Regions from separate parts of the Psychrobacillus sp. FJAT-21963 genome, predicted to be linked through region 2. Evidence: riboswitches for the same ligand, from Rfam matches in the RefSeq annotation. Region 2 holds a riboswitch; each other region holds the start of a gene.
The links. A riboswitch is a leader RNA that binds a small molecule or an ion and turns the genes downstream of it on or off. The one in region 2 is predicted to bind thiamine pyrophosphate.
Positions count from the first base shown of each region.

Region 1: it holds a riboswitch for thiamine pyrophosphate, as region 2 does, so the genes downstream of both, AN959_RS05310 (YkoF family thiamine/hydroxymethylpyrimidine-binding protein) here and AN959_RS03895 (acetylornithine deacetylase) in region 2, are expected to answer to the same signal.
Region 3: it holds a riboswitch for thiamine pyrophosphate, as region 2 does, so the genes downstream of both, thiT (energy-coupled thiamine transporter ThiT) here and AN959_RS03895 (acetylornithine deacetylase) in region 2, are expected to answer to the same signal.

Region 1 covers NZ_LJIY01000001.1:1,100,434-1,106,213, reverse strand. Annotated here, with positions in the region: gene AN959_RS05320 (ABC transporter ATP-binding protein) at 1-822, opposite strand, end outside; gene AN959_RS05315 (ECF transporter S component) at 809-1,390, opposite strand; gene AN959_RS05310 (YkoF family thiamine/hydroxymethylpyrimidine-binding protein) at 1,383-1,973, opposite strand; TPP riboswitch at 2,053-2,159, opposite strand; gene AN959_RS05305 (D-glycerate dehydrogenase) at 2,313-3,272, shown strand; gene AN959_RS05300 (hypothetical protein) at 3,323-4,405, opposite strand; gene AN959_RS05295 (ankyrin repeat domain-containing protein) at 4,430-5,023, opposite strand; gene AN959_RS05290 (response regulator transcription factor) at 5,333-5,780, opposite strand, start outside.
Region 2 covers NZ_LJIY01000001.1:807,972-813,751, reverse strand. Annotated here, with positions in the region: gene AN959_RS03910 (hypothetical protein) at 1-25, opposite strand, end outside; gene AN959_RS03905 (bifunctional UDP-sugar hydrolase/5'-nucleotidase) at 181-1,575, shown strand; gene AN959_RS03900 (P1 family peptidase) at 1,572-2,618, shown strand; TPP riboswitch at 2,687-2,791, shown strand; gene AN959_RS03895 (acetylornithine deacetylase) at 2,888-4,165, shown strand; gene tenA (thiaminase II) at 4,187-4,870, shown strand; gene AN959_RS20525 (energy coupling factor transporter S component ThiW) at 4,888-5,364, shown strand; gene thiE (thiamine phosphate synthase) at 5,354-5,780, shown strand, end outside.
Region 3 covers NZ_LJIY01000016.1:92,764-98,543, reverse strand. Annotated here, with positions in the region: gene AN959_RS19525 (M3 family oligoendopeptidase) at 1-921, opposite strand, end outside; gene AN959_RS19520 (TspO/MBR family protein) at 1,074-1,802, shown strand; gene map (type I methionyl aminopeptidase) at 1,833-2,582, opposite strand; gene thiT (energy-coupled thiamine transporter ThiT) at 2,753-3,334, opposite strand; TPP riboswitch at 3,397-3,488, opposite strand; gene AN959_RS19505 (M20 family metallopeptidase) at 3,880-4,947, shown strand; gene AN959_RS19500 (DUF4870 domain-containing protein) at 5,005-5,340, shown strand.

The DNA.
Region 1 (5,780 bases), 290 kb from region 2:
GCTACCATTTGGACCTGCTAAAACAGCAATTTCCCCTTGCTTTAATGAAAAAGAGGTTTCTTTTAAGAAGGGCTGAGCTTTTATTTTACTGACAACTATTGATACATCTTCTTTCAAGCTGTTTTTTCTTCTTTCTAAGGGGGAACTCGACTTTCCTTGAATTAATGGAATACTTCTATCAAAAAATTCTCCCCATAAATCCAAACGATGCTCTATAGCAACTATTGTCATTTTTCTTTTCATTTGTAAACAATCCAACCACTCAACATATTTTTTCGCAGCATATGGATCTAAATGAGAGATTGGTTCGTCTAGCAACAAAACTTCAGGCTCCATGATGAGTGCACAAGCAGTTGCAATGCGTTGTTTTTGACCGCCAGAAAGCTTTTGAATAGTAGCATGTCGAAATTCACTCAAGTTAGTTAGCGTAAGTACTTCACAAATTCTTTTGTCCATCTCTTCCTTGGGAACATGCAAGTTTTCAAGGGTGAATGCTAGTTCTTCCTCTACAGTTTGCATGCAAAATTGTGCATCAGGATCTTGAAAAACAGTCGCAATACGATGATTTATTTCCCCGGGAATATATGAAGTACTTTCTTTTTCAAATAATTTAACAGAGCCAGTTAAAATTCCATCGCAATTATCAGGAAACAAGCGATTACATAAATAAAGTAATGTCGTCTTTCCACAACCACTTGGACCTGTAATTACTACACGTTCACCAGCTTGAATAGTAAATGTAAGCTTGTTCAATATCCATTTGTCCTCATCGGGATAACGAAAACTCACATCTGTAAACTGAATTATGTCATGCACGAACATCACCTTTATTCGAGCGAGAAATTGCATAGCCTCTAAGCGAACCAGTAGCAAGTAGTCCGTCCGACAAAGCTTTACCACCAACACCAGCTATAAGTGCACCGCTTAATATTCGAATACCGAACATCAAAGCCACATATCCAGTGCTAAATACAGTAAACCCTCCTAAAAAGTAACCATATACAAAACTGAAAACGGATGATCCGATACCTGCAAGCATCAGTACCCAAAGGTCGAAACGTTTATAGCGTGTTGCGGCAAACACTGCTTCGGCACCTAGTCCCTGAATAACCCCTGAAAGTATTAATCGAGGTCCTACAGCATTTCCTAGTAACACTTCAATCGCCGCTGCAATCGTTTCTGAAATGACAGCTGCACCAGGTTTACGAATGATATACATACAAATGATTGATACGATAAACCAAATACCAAAAATCCACTCATATGCTATCGGCCCAATAAATCCTGACCAAATATTACCGATATGAACAAATAATAAATATACAATCCCAAACACAACAGCAAATAAAGACATAAGGACAATCTCTTTTAACTTCCATGACTTAAGCATTCAAAATACCTCCATGCGAAGGACTATTTATACTCATCGAAACAGTCATTACCAAATGCTTATATTCTTCTGAGCGAGCATGTGTGAATGTTTCTTCGTAAAATGCAAACACATCATGAATATCCCCGTGAATACCACTTGCATAATGCATGGATTCATTGAAAACACCTCGTTCTTTTGCACGCTCAACCTCTCTATAAATCACATCCATATAATTTGGGTTATTCATCGGATAAAGTGCAAATTGAGATGACACATATTGCTTTGTCGTGTCTTTATTTGCAACTTCATCTCCTTTATCTAAATAGACATCCCCAGCAGTATCTCCAGGGCAGCCAGCAGAAAAGGTACCCGATAAAGCAAGGTGAACACCTGTCTTAGCTGCATGCAGTGTAATTGACTTTGCGACATTGAACACATGCACCTGTTTTCCGCGAATGACAGTTGACACATCGTCTGTATGCATCCACACATTCGATGTATCCGTTTCTCGAAGCGCTCCTTTAATAACTGAAATAAAATCATTGGTCATCGGATGTAAAGAAAAACGAAATCCGACGATAGGGCTTAAACCACATTGCATATAAAAAACCTCCTAAAATTTTTCATAAAAAAAGACTACATCCGTGAAGATGCAGCCACTTATCCAATATGAAAAAAGTCGGAAAGTCACCGCACTTCCTCACGCAGGTATTATCCTGATCGAGTTATAAGGGATCGGAGCAAAAAGCTCGCATCTCAGCCATAGTGGGCACCCCCAGTGCAGAAAACGGTATGTAGTTATACAGATTTTTGTTCAAAACAATCTGTTTTTTTTATGTGCCCCCAGTATACCCTATGAAACTATCAATGTAAATGTAGTTGCAAAATTTCCTTCTTTCGTCCATGCTTGAACCATCAGAAATAGTTGGAGGGTGCTAATTTGGATAAAATATTTATAACACGAAAACTACCAGACGAAGTAGTAAACCCATTAAGAGAAAAATTTGACGTGACGATGTGGCACAGTGATGAGATTTCGATGACCTATGATGAAATAAAATCACAAGCGAAAGATACACATGCACTTTGGACAGTACTTTCCGATAAGGTAGATCGTGCATTAATTGAAAGTTTGCCAAACCTAAAAGTAATCAGTAATTTAGCGGTAGGATATAACAATATTGACGTTGAGGCAGCGAAAGAGCGTGGAATAATTGTGACCAATACACCGGGTGTATTAACTGAAACTACAGCAGATCTTGCGTTTTCTTTACTTCTAGCTACTGCACGACGCGTGACAGAAGCAGAACGGGATCTTCGAGCAGGTAAGTGGATATCATGGTCACCAATGCAGTTAACAGGAATGGATGTATTTGGTGCAACACTTGGAATTATTGGAATGGGACGTATTGGGGAGGCAGTAGCGAGACGAGCGAAAGGGTTTGATATGAAAGTTCTCTATCACAATCGCTCTCGTAAAATCGAAGCGGAAGAACAATTCGGGTTCACTTATGTAGAGCTCGATACATTATTACAAGAATCGGATTTTATCGTTTTATTAACGCCATTAACTGCTGAAACAAAAGGGTTGATTGGTGAACGTGAACTAAATCTTATGAAGGAAACTGCAGCAATTATTAATGTGGCTCGCGGAGGCATTATCGATGAAAAAGCATTGTATGAAGCTTTAACAACTAATAAAATTTGGGCAGCTGGCCTTGATGTATTTGAAGTAGAGCCGGTGCCACTAGATCATCCTTTACTAACGTTGCCGAACGTGACAGTATTACCGCATATTGGAAGTGCGAGTATTCGAACAAGAATGGCGATGATGCAAATGAATGCAGATGATATTGCAGCTGTTTTGGAGAATAAAGAGCCAAAGAATAAAGTTATATAAAAAATACCAGATCAGAGCGATGTTAATTGCTTTTGATCTGGTATTTCGTTTTACTTGGCTATTAAAGTTATATCATTGGCTGTAGCCCAGTTGTTCAACGGTGCAACTGTGTATTTTACTCCTGACTTTAATGTGTTATCAGTAATATCGAAGATTCCGACTGCCCCTTGACGAGAAGAGAAGCGATATTGTGCTTGTACAATGCTGCCATCCTCCCCTTGCAATTGGACGCTGCGACCAGCAAATAGCTCGATACTTGGGTCTTTATCTAATGTTAGTTCGAATGATTTTTCATCGATTGCTTCTGCTGATTGGATCGTGAGTGGTGCAAATTCTTCTCCTATAAAGGTTGGATTTTTGATTTCTCCCCAATCAGATGTAACCGTATATTCTGTACCTGGCGTTAACGATTGCCCTTCTGGCAGACGGAATTTGGGTGCTTGTCTACCATCAGCTGCTTGCGTGAAAGGAATATATTTCGCTGTTATTTTTTCTCCATTATCTGATGTTATTGTCACTGTACGATCTCTTAAGGAAGAAATCACTTCATACTGATTTCCATTTTCATCTTTGTTTTCATCATCTACTTGAAAAGAAAGATCCCCTCTACCAGCTCGATATGCTTCAATAATATTAGCATAATCTGTTACACCATCTTCTTTAAAAGATTCTATTTCAATGGTGTCATTTGACACTTGCATGGTTTTACTTATATTAATTTTCTCTTCACTTGCCTCAAAGGATTGTTTTTCACCGCCTTTAAAGCTTAATGTATATGTTGTACCTGGTTTGTGAATGGTAACAGGAACGATATATGTACTTTCCGCCCCGATTTTTAGCCTAGGAACATTCACGATACTCATATCATGATCAAATTTAAAATTTTGTTTAATTGTATCCAAGTTTTCTGGATTAACATCATCCTCTGACAGTGGCTGAGAGAAGGTAATTTGTAATGTCATTGCATTTAATGGTTGTAATTCTGTAATCTGTGCTTGTGTGACGTTTTGTGTTTCCTTTTGAGGTTGCTCTTGCTTTTGATCGCTTTGCTTAGTTTGTGCTTCATTATTACACCCAGTTATTGCAAGCGTTAATCCAAGAAGTATAGGTGTTAATATTTTTGTTGATTTCATCTTGTCATCTCCTAAGTAACTAATTTATAATGCTCCTGCTTTTAACAAAATTTGTTCCAATTCTTTAAACTCTTTTTCACGAGCATGCTGTAATGGTGTTACCTGATTATTATCTGGGATGTTCACGTCAGCTCCATGATCTATGAGCAATTGAATTATTTTCTGTTGGGTTTCATTTCCGTTATTCAAAATGATTGCTTCTAATAAAGCGGTCCAACCTAGATTATTAATATGATTCACATCAATATTAGTACGTGTTAAAAGTTCTTCGATTACATCTACGTATCCATGTTCGGAAGCTGGAATCAAAGCAGTGCCTCCATATCGATTAGTAATGCTTGGATCAGCTCCAGAATCAATCGTCAGCTTCAGAATTTCAAGATATCCTTCTGCGCCAGCGTATAGGAAAGGATTGTTTTTCATGTCATCTTGAATGTTGACATCTGCACCCGCGTCAATTAGAAACTTCGCAGTCTTCACATCGTTGTTATAAGTTGCAATCATAATACTAGTTCGTCCGTTTGCATCCTGGACATTAATATTAACGCCATCCTTCAAAATACTTCTAATTTTATCAATCTCTCCACGGTCAGCTGCTTGAAATAATTCTTTCTCCATTTCTTCTCCCACGATTTCACTTCCCCTATCTTGTTTGATGGATCTTTCCCCTATATTTGATACACATCCTTGAAGTGTGAGAACCAACCCTGTTATTACCGCCAACCATATCTTACTTATCCTCTTGGTTGGACTTCTCATTTAGTTTTCCTCCTTAAAAATATTTTATAGACTTCTGCCTAAAATCATCCTAACCTACGATTTTAAAATCCATCTAAATAATTTCTTAAAAAAAGATAAACTTATTCATAACATTTCTTAATACAATTAAAAAAACCGTTACTAAAACCTAAGTAACGGTAGTAACGCTTAAACGTTAAAGCGATATCCTGCCCCCCAAACGGTTTCCAATAATTTTGGGTGTGCAGGATCTCTTTCGATTTTGCTACGAAGTTTACCTATATGGACAGTCACAGTAGAAACATCTGCTGCCGAATCAAAACCCCATATATTCTCATATAGTTGCTCTTTGTTCAATACTTGGTTCGGGTGCATCATAAGAAACACTAAAAGATCAAATTCTTTTGTAGTAAACGGTAAATCTTCTCCATTAATATTAACTTTTCGTGAGGATTTATCGATAGAGATACCATGTATGAATATCGTATTTGATTTGGTTGGGCTCCCGGATAAGCGTTCATAACGTGCTAAATGCGCTTTAACTCTAGCGACCAATTCACTAGGGCTAAAGGGTTTTGTTATATAATCGTCAGCTCCTAAACCGAGTCCTCGAATTTTATCGATATCTTCCTTTTTA
Region 2 (5,780 bases):
TCATTGAAAGTTTATTGTTTTTCATTTTAAGCCCCCTAATAGCTTTTATCCTATATTACCAAAATTATATACATGCAAGAAGGGAATTTCATAGTTGAAAACAAAATATTTGTTAGAGCGTTTTTATAGAATTATCAGAATATGGTAGAATATGTACAGACATATAAATCGGAGGAACCTATGAAATTAAAAATTCTACATACAAATGATGTTCACAGCAACTTTGAAAATTTTGCTAAAGTAGTAACGCTTATTAATGAGTATAAAGATGAAAACACGTTATTATTGGATGCTGGAGACTTTGCCGACTTTAAAAGTATCGAGTTGCAAGGCACAAGAGGATTAGCTGCTATTGAATTATTAGAAGCAGTAGGCTACGATGCGCTTACGATAGGTAATAACGAAATGTTTAATGGGGTGGATACACTTGAGTATATGGCGAGTAATAGTTCTTTCCCTTTTATAAGCAATAATTTATTTAAAAAAGATAAAAGTATTATAAATGGTGTTTATAAAAGTATCATCATAGAGAAAAGTGGTGTACGAATTCTATTAACTGGGTCTTCTCCTAATATGGGAGAATTTAATGATGGTCTTGGTATTTACATGACCGAATATAAAGAAGCGATACATAATGAGATAAAAAACTATGAAGGAAAATTTGATATTTGTATTCTCCTAAGTCATATTGGCACATTTGCGGATGAACCACTTGCATTGGAAATACCGGAAATTGATATTATTATTTCTGCCCATGACCATAAACTTTTCCCTCAAGCTAAAGTTATAAACAATATTATTATGAACAGTGCTGGGAACTATGGCGAACATTTAGGAATACTAGAACTAGAAATCAATGAAGGTAAGGTGACACTACTTCACTCTGCTACCATTTCTTCAATAGATGTGGAAAAGAATGAAGGAGTGCTTTCTATATTAAAATTGAATAAAGAAAAAGCAATTGAAGTATTGAGTCAGCCTCTTTATCCATTAGAAAAAGCTTTATGGCATGATGTTGTGGAAGAAAACCCTTTAACTAATTTAATAGCAGATGGGCTAAAGGATATGCTACATTGTGACATTGGTTTAATCAATAGTGGTATTTGTAACGCAGGAATATTCCATAAAATGACGAATAAAAAACTGATCGAAGTATGCCCGTCTCCATTAAATCCAACTTCTTTTGAAATACAAGGGAAATATATTAAAGAGGCTTTGGAACAATCACTTGATATTCAAGCTTGCTTAGCGGATGGACGTGGACCTGGTTTTAGAGGGAGATTTGTAGGGCGATTACATATAGCAGGAGCTGAAATTGAATATAAAGAAGGAAAGATTGATACAGTTTTTGTAAATAACAGACCACTTGAAGATGAAACCTGGTACACAGTGGCTAGCTCCGATTATTTACAAAGAGGTTCTGGATATCCTTGTCTTGCAAACAATCGAAACGAAAAATATCGGCCCGAGGAAATAAAAGATGTCATTCGTGTTTATGCAGATCAAAGTGGTTTTATTGAAAAAGCATACAAGAACAGATGGAAGGACTTATCAAAAGAAAGGGTATTCCAATGAAAATAAGAGAAAGAGGAATTGTAATTGGTCGTCTTCCAGTAGGAGAAGAAAATTGTATTACAGATGTTAAAGGTGTAAAAGTGGGTCATGTAACACTTGATATTCCTTTAGGTGAAGGGGAGCATGCTTGCACTGGAGTGACAGCAATACTGCCGCACGAAAAAAATTTATTTAAACAAAAAGTGGTAGGAGCTAGTTATGTATTAAATGGATTTGGAAAAACAACAGGTCTTGTACAAGTAGATGAATTAGGACTTATTGAATCACCTATTATGCTAACCAATACGTTTGCTGTACCAGCAGTTACCCAAGGAACATTGGAACATATGCTAGAGGGCAATCCGGAAATAGGGGATACTACCGGAACGATTAATATCGTTGTGGGGGAGTGCAATGATAGTAGATTAAACTCCATTCGCAAATTACCGATTCAGCCGAAGCACGCAGTAGAGTGTATTAAAAAAGCTTCATCAAATGTCTCTCTAGAAGGTGCTGTTGGGGCAGGAAAAGGCATGATATGCTTTGGCTATAAAGGTGGAATAGGTTCTTCTTCTCGACTTGTAAAAGAAGAAAATAGCAACTTAACCTATACACTTGGTTGTATCGTTCTAAGTAATTTTGGGAGTAAGGATGATTTTCAAAGTGACAACTATAAGGTTGTAAAACAGAAAGAAATTACCGATTTTCTTAAACCAGCTGATGGATCGATTATGATTGTTCTGGCTACAGATGCTCCGCTGAGTAGTAGACAGTTAAAGCGATTGGCGAAAAGATGTGGTATCGGGCTTGGTAGAACAGGTAGTCATTTTAGTAATGGAAGCGGGGATATTGTTATTGCTTTTTCTACCGCACATAAGATTCCTCATTTTTCATCAGAAAATATGGAAACAAGAGAGCAATTGAGAGATGATCAACCTATAATGAATAGTCTTTTTCAAGGTGCAGCGGAAGTTACAGAAGAGGCAATATTAAATTCTTTGTCACAGGCTGAAACAACTGCTGGGCGTATGGGGAATACCGCATATGCTTTTCCTTTTGATTAAGTTTAAGAAAACAATCTTGTAATTTTTAAGTCCTATGGTAAGATTTAAATGCAATTAATAACTAAATAAATGACTGCTAGGGGAGCCTTTGTTAGGCTGAGACACATCATTGATGTAAACCCTTTGAACCTGATCTAGTTAATACTAGCGGAGGGAAGCAGCTGGGACCCCTACTGTCGTATGTTTGGTTAATTATGTAGAAAACAGCCGCTTTCCGTTTATGGAGAGCGGTTTTTTGTTTTCAAAAATAATTGATGGAGGGAAGAAGGATGACGCAAATACTGGAACTACAAATTTCTAAAGTAGTAGATGAACAGAAAGAGCAGCTTTTACAAATACTTGCGGATTTAATTGGTTTTCAGACCGTTAGTCCGCCAGCGAGAAATACGGTGGATGCACAAATGTATATTGCTCGCTTTTTAGAGGAACAAGGATTCCAGACTGATAGCTGGGAGGTTTATCCGAACGATCCTAATGTAGTAGCCACCAAAAAAGGAAGCGATGACCAAAATTTTAATAGCTTAATTATTAACGGTCATATTGATGTTGCAGAAGTGGGTGATATCAGTGAGTGGACGGTGCCAGTATTTAATCTGACAAATAAAGACGGAAACGTTTATGGCAGGGGAACTTCGGACATGAAGGGTGCGATAGCTGCAACATTATTTGTCACTAAACTATTAAAAGAGATGGATATTAATCTAAAAGGGAGCTTACAAATACAATCTGTTATTGGGGAAGAAGCAGGAGAGGCTGGTACTCTTTCGTGTGTTGAAAAGGGCTATACAGCTGATTTTGCACTAGTAGTAGATGGAAGCAATCGTCAAATCCATGGACAAGGTGGCGTAATAACTGGATGGATAACAATAAAAAGCAAAGAGGTTTTCCATGATGCGATGAGGATGAAGATGCTTCATGCAGGAGGTCTAGTTAAGGGTGCTAGCGCAATTGAAAAAATGATGAAAGTAGTTGTTGGACTTCAGGAGCTTGAACGTCATTGGGCAGTAACGAAAGAATATCCAGGGTTTTCACCTGGAACCACTACCATTAATCCCGCGGTTATTGAGGGAGGGAGACACGCTGCTTTTGTGGCCGATGAATGTCGACTATGGATCACCGTTCATTTTTATCCAAATGAAACGTATCAATCAGTAGTACAAGAAATAGAAGAGCATTTAAATAATGTCGCAATGGCGGATCCTTGGTTACGAGAAAACCCACTACAATACCGTTGGGGTGGCAAATCGATGATAGAAGAACGTGGCGAAATATTTCCCGCATTAAAAATGAACGCTGAACATTCAGCAGTTCAATTGCTTGGGCAATGCCATGAAGAGATAGAGAAAGTGCCGGTCGAAATTGGAATGTCTAAATCTGTGACGGATGCAGGATGGTTAGGTGAAGCAGGTATTCCCACTGTTATATATGGACCAGGTAAATTGGAAGAAGCGCATTCTGTAGATGAAAAATTAAATGTAGAGGAGTTACTAACATTTACAAAAACACTCTTTTTATTTATTTGTCGATGGTGTAATACAAAAAAATAATTATTACCGGAGGGAAATTTTATGATATCTACAAAGAAATTTAGTGACCGATTATTTGAGAACGCTAAACCTATTTGGGAAAAAAATCATCAGCATCCTTTTGTACAAGAGTTGGGAAAAGGAACGTTGTCTGAAGAGAAATTTATTCATTATATGAAACAAGATTACGCCTATTTACTCGACTATTCTAAGTTGTTTGCGGTAGGAGTTCAAAAATCACTTGATTTAGAGATGATGTCAAAATTTTCCAAAACTCTTCATGACACCCTGCATTTTGAAATGGATTTACATCGTACGTTTGCGGCAGAGTTTGGTATTACTCCGGAAGAACTGGAATCTACGAAACCTGCACCTACCAATTTAGCTTATACGCGTTATATGTTAAATGTTTCTCAAAATGGCTCGCTAGTAGAATTAGTTTCCTGTTTACTTCCATGTGCTTGGGATTACTGGGAAATAGGGAAACTATTGCGCAAACAGTATGGGGACACCTTGTCCATCAACAAGTACGCAAAATGGATAGAAACTTATGATTCAGAAGAATTTGCAGAAGGTGCCAAGTGGTTAATACAGTTGATGGATCAGTTAACAGAAGGGAAACCGGAAAGAGAACTGGCTCGCATAGAAGAACATTTTCAAATGACCTCTAAGTTTGAGTATTTATTTTGGGAGATGAATTATCAATTAGAAAAGTGGCCGATTTAAAGGAGAAGCAGGGATAAATGAATAAAACTAGGAAACTAACATTAACATCACTAATTATCGCTATAACGACGATATCAAGCCATCTCATATTTATACCAGTAGGTTTTGCAAAAATCTTTCCGATCCAACATTTTGCAAATGTACTCTTATCGGTTTTACTAGGACCATGGTATGCGCTTGCAGGTGCATTAATTGTATCCACTCTACGAAATTTGTTAGGAACAGGATCTATTGACGGGGACCACTGGTTAACCAAAGTGACTGGTACTGGATGCATGACTACTTCTTTAATAGCATCTTTCACTGGAACGACAGCCGACTATTTTTCGGCAAGCATAGCTGGCATGTCTGTAATGAGTTTAGCTGGGGAGAGAGCGAAAAAGAGTATGTCTGAGGAAGATGGGATTGGTCATTTTAAAGCTCAATTGATGGATGAAATTTTTCATATGAATGAAGAAGTATGGGGAAAAGAGGTTTCTATAATTGAAACATAATATGACATTATATTTAGTGACAGAAGAATCGATTTCTATAGATTCATTGCTAACAGTTGTGGAACAGGCTATTAAAGGTGGGGTAACAATTGTTCAACTCCGGGAAAAAAATAGCTCTAGAAGAGACTTTTATGAAAAAGCAAAGGCATTAAAGAGATTACTAGATTATTATCAAATACCCCTTATCATTAATGACCGTATAGATATAGCAATTGCAGTGAAAGCGGCTGGGGTCCATGTAGGTCAGACAGACTTACCGATTTGGATAGTGAAAGAAATTGTACCTTCTTCGTTTATAATTGGAGTTTCCGTGGCAACGCTCGAAGAAGCAAAAAATGCTGAGCTTGAAGGCGCTAATTATATAGGCGTCGGCTCTGCTTTTCCTACTGGTACAAAAAGTGATGCAAAGCTTTTAA
Region 3 (5,780 bases), on a different contig from region 2:
TACCGGTGCATCCAAATCATACCAATGCATACCTTCTTTTCCTAGCATTGTCGATTTTACATTTAAATATTCGACGAAAGGAGCTTTATTTTTGGAAATAGCACCCCACATCGCATCTAATGTCTCCTGCTTCATACGATTTATCTCAAGTGGTTCTTGTAGGACAGATTCCCAGCCTCTTTTTTCATAAATAGATAAACGGAAACCTGCTAAATGATTTAAAGTTTTAGCAAAAAATTCTTCTTTCTCTGTCCAAGCTGCTTCTAATACTTCAAATGCTTCTTTACGTGTAGTAGCATCTTCGTGAGAGCTTAAGTTATTAGCTTGACCTACTGAAAGTTCTTTTTCTACTCCATCCACTTTAACTTTTACTCTAATATCCCCTACCAACAAATCATATAGCTGCCCCCATGCATGGTAGCCATCTACACCAAGGGCTGTAATCATAGACTCTTCTTTTTCAGAAAGCATTCTCTTTGCTTCTTCTCTCCACTCATTTAGAACAAAAGAAAATTCGAGTAATTCATCTGTTTTTATTAATTCTGCCCATACCTCATCTGGTGTCTTGCTAATCGTTTGTTGTATGCCTAACAGCAAGGAAGAAAACTTTGCATAAATACTTCCTATCTCTCCTTCCAAAAGAGAAGCTTTTTTATCTGTAGTGTCTTGTGCTTGAAAGCAACCAATAACTGCTCCAGCTTGAGATAAGTTAGTCGCAATGTCCTTTAATTCATCAATGATACTAACGATTTTACTTGCTTCCTGAACTGATGTCGGAGTGGTAAAACTTTCTAATCTTTCTCCAAAAACCTTTAATTTTTCTTTCACTTGATCTAAATGGTTTCGTAACTCTTTAGATTCACTTCCACCTTCAAAGAACACATCTAAATCCCATGTAATTGGATATACTACTTCTCTCATTATTTTTCCCCCTTAAAAATTCATACTAGTTCGAATTATATTATATCATGATTTTTATGTTCCGTTTATTCTGTATTTGCCATGAAACATTCACAAATCAATTTGTCGCAATAAAATTTCAAAGGTATACTATAATAATAGGAGGGATGCGTATGATTAAAATAATCATTTTGATTATAAGCTTGTTCTCTACCATCTTGGTAAATTTACTCGCAAATACTCTACCGATTAATCATCATACAACCGGAGAAATTTCAAATAGACTACCTTCATTATTTACTCCCGCAAGCTACGTATTTCTCATATGGATCCCCATATATTTATTACTAGCATATTGGATTTGGAATAATGTTAAAGAATTTAAAAATGGAGAGTCCATATCCACGATAAGAGTTATATTATTTGTTTGTAGCTCCATTTTAAATATTCTTTGGATTTTCTTGTGGCATTATGAGTTATTTTTATTATCGCTTATAGATATATTTGCTTTATTAGGAGTCTTGTTTTTATTTTATAAAACGTATTCTTCTGAAGAGCAATTATGGATAAAGCGGCTCCCTATTTCTATCTATTTAGGATGGATATTCGTCGCTACATTTGCAAATATCGACTACTATCTTACTTATGTAGAATTTGGTGGTTGGGGCATGACGAAATCACTCTGGGCTGTTATTTTCCTAACAATTGCTACAGCAATTGCTTTACATTTTCGCTACCATTATAATGACCCGACAATCGTGTTAGTCTTTATTTGGGCGTTTTTAGGGATTGCCTGTCGACATATGTTAGATGAATTATTAATAACTGCCGCATCCATTTTTTTAAGCTGTGTACTTATAGTAGGAATATTATTTATAAAAAAAATGCCTCAGAAATCATAATTTCCGAGGCATTTTACTATTTAATTTTTCTTAATCTAATTTTGTTAATAAAAGCGGGCCCTCTTTTGTTACGACAATCGTATGCTCAATTTGGGCAACTAACGATTTGTCTGGTGTCACGAATGTCCAACCATCTCCCGATTCTACTATATGTTCAGCTTTTTGAGAAATAAATGGCTCTACTGCTAGCACCATACCTTCTTTTAAAATTGTCGGATCCCAAGCATCATAATAATTGAGCACGTGCTGCGGAGCTTCATGAAGTGATTTACCAATTCCATGACCAGTAAGGTTCATAATGACGTGCAAACCATTTTCTTTTGCTTCTCTTTCAACCGCTTTTCCAATTTGATTCAATTTAGAACCGACTTTTACTTTTAACATTGCCCGGTTAAATGCGCTTTCTGCCACTGCACATAACTTTTCTTTCTCCTCATAACCTTCACCAACAACAAAGGAAATACCTGTGTCAGCAAAATAACCATCACATGAGCCTGATACGTCAATATTGACAATATCACCATCTTTAATGATACGGGAACCTGGAATACCGTGAGCAACCTCTTCATTAACACTTATACAAGTGTATCCTGGGAAATCATACTCACCCATTGGACCTGAAATTGCTCCGTGCTCATTGAAGAGCTTACCACCAATTTCATCCAGTTCCTTTGTTGTAATACCTGGCTTCGTTGCAGCTCTCATTGCATCCCGAATTTCAGCAACAATACGACCTATTTTTTTTAAAGCTTCTAATTCTTCATTTGTTTGTACAATCATCTTTATAAGATCCCTTCTCATATCTAATGCGCCCCGGAGTATTTGCGTCTAGATATTATATCATGACGAACGATTAAGTCCCTATCCAAAAATCTGTGACGTCCACCGAAGGCTTAACCTGTATTAGCATATTCTAAAACTGGTTAAACTGTACAACAATCATATCATATTTATGCTTTATTCGGCAGTATAAGGCGAGGAGCCTTAAGGAATAGTATCATACAAACGAATGCTGCTAGTAAAAATACTGGAATCATATAAGTAGAATTATAGATTAATGAATAAAGGATAACGTTTTGATCGCCAGCAAATTCACCAAAAAACAGAATACCAGAAGTCACATGTGCAAGATAGCGAAGAAATGCTGCAATAAAAGCTCCAATAATTACCGCAGTAGCCATTTTCATTTTATCTTTGTTTTCATATGCCTTTAAAAAGGCAGGTCTTAGTAATCCTGCAAATCCTGCTACCATGAAAGCAATAAAATAATCAATTCCCACTTGTAGAATGACAACTTCCAATGATAATGGTGCTGCATAAAAACGGCCTGTTACAACTTGCAGCATACCGATTAAAAATCCTGTTATAAGGCCCGCGACTATCCCGCGACGAAATGCTATTAAAATTACAGGAACAAGCACAAATGTGACTGTACCACCTTGTGGCATACCAAATCCTATAATATCCAAAATATATCCAAGAGCCGCAAAAATTGCGATTTCCACTAACAATATAACGCGTTGATTTTTCATAGTAATCTCCTTTTTCGACCACAAAAAAACGACGTCGGGATAGACCCAGACATCGCGCGATTGTCAGTTTCCATCCACATCCCTACGCAAGCATGAACTTACAGGTTCGAAGGGTACTATCTCAGCCGCATAAGCGACGCCCCTTGTGGTGATAAATTATTTAGTTCGAGTTCATTGTAGCCCAATGAAATAAGTTATGCAACCCCCCACTGTACATTGTGAGGGCACTGAAAAAGTCCTCCATGAGATTTTATAACAATATGTGAACGACAAGTTGTTCAAATACTCGTTTTTATTTTGGATCCGTTAGTTTACGTTCCAGGCGGACGCGTTCCGCCGGCATGGCTTCAGCCGCTTCCTTCACAACGCTCAGTCCGCAGCGCAGCGAGGAGGCTAAGGCAACGCCCGCGGAAAGGGATCCGTTTCAACGATTTTCTTATTTATCGGACGACATTATTTAGTAAATTTAAATTCTATGGACTTTTTCAGTGCCCGTGTTCATTGTTATACTTATAAAAATATAATATGAAAATGGAGGTAAGTACATGATAGATTTATTGAAAGACTTAATTCGTATAAAAAGTGATGATGTGGATGGAGCAAATGAAGCACTTTTATTTTGTCAAAATTGGCTGGAAGAAAAGGGAATTGGTACAACTTTACATAAAAAAAATTCAAAGCTTATGCTTGTATCAGAAATCGGCGTTGGAAAGGAATGCATCATTTGGAATGGCCATGTTGATGTGGTTCCTGGCAACAAAGAGCAGTTTAATCCTTTTATAGAAGGTGACAAATTATTTGGTCGTGGCTCTGCAGACATGAAAGCGGGAGTTGCTGCTATGATGCAAGCATTCTATGAACTTTCAAAAGCGTCAGATCAACTAACGAAGAGAGTCCAACTACATATTGTTACCGATGAGGAAACAAATGGAGAAACGTCCGAGTATTTAGTTGAACAAGGATATCATGGTGATTTCGTTATTTGCGGAGAACCAACTCACCTTCATATTGGCCTCCAAGCAAAAGGAATTGTCCAAATGGATATTAAAATGAAAGGCAAATCCAGTCATGGCAGTCGTCCTTGGGAAGGTATAAATGCAATAGAAGAAGCAATTGCTTTAGATAAAGAAATTCGACAACTCTCTTTTTTAACTGCTAGTAATAAATTTTATGATTATCCTTCTTTAAACTTGGCTAAAATACATGCAGGTGAAAGATACAATATCGTTCCAGATGAGTGTATCATAAGCTACGATATTCGCTATGTGCCTGGACAAGACCCTGCAGAGATAATTCAAGAAATAACAGATGTTGCGCACAAACATTTCCCTGGAAATGAAGTGCTCATTTATGCCTCTGAGCCAGCGGTCACAACTAACGACAATAATCCCTATATTATTCAGCTACAATCCGAAACTACTATAAAAACAGGACGAGATACTAACTTATTTGGACAACACGGATCAGCGGATACCCGTTTCTATGTAAAAAATGGAGCAGGAGCTGTAGAGTTTGGTCCGTCAGGAGCGGATTGGCATGGAGAAAAAGAGTATGTCTCTATTTCATCCGTAGAAACATATAAAGATATTTTAGTCTCCTTTGCCAAAAGTTGAAACTAATTATGTAAAGAGACGTATATTAGATATCTAATCGGAAAGGAGTGTATTCAAATGGAAAACAACCGAATTTTATCTGCACTGTCTTATTTTAGTGTATTGTTTGCGCCTTTTATACTTCCGATTATTGTATTTTTTGTTTCTCAGGATACCGAAGTGAAACATCATGCGAAACGTTCGCTAATTTCTCATCTGATACCCTTTGGATTTATGATTATATTGTTTATAGCTCTATTCTCAAGCTTTTTTTCAGTATTTATGAATGCAGCTGTTAATGAGCAATCGCTTTTTATGGCATCAGCACCTTTTTTATTCATATTATTGTACTTAGTCAGTTATATTATTATCCTTGTATGGAATATTATCCAAGGTGTAAAGGTACTAAGATAATGTTTATACTACCGTTAAGACGGGAAAAGAATTAGTACTAATTAAACTTGGGAGCGATACTAATGAATATAAAAACCATAGCAAAAACTGCAATAAAATGGGCACCTGTAGTCTATCCGATTATTCGTAAATTAATGAAATCAAAAAAGACGATAAAATAAAAAATCTGCTCCCACATAAATTTAATGGGAGCAGATTTTTTAATTTTTGCTCATGCAAGCCGCATGACGTGGAGGGCATTGAAAAACTCTTCAAGGTTCTCTTAGCTAGTATGGGCACCGTGATTTCCGTTCGAGGCGGACGCTTTCCGCCGGCATGGCTTCAGTCGCTTCCCTCACTTCGCTCAGTCCAGGGTCTTCAGCTCACGCTATTCCGGCTGGAGTCGCCGCCTTCCACTCCAATCAACTATTATCCGCTTTATAATTAGAAATCCATTATGA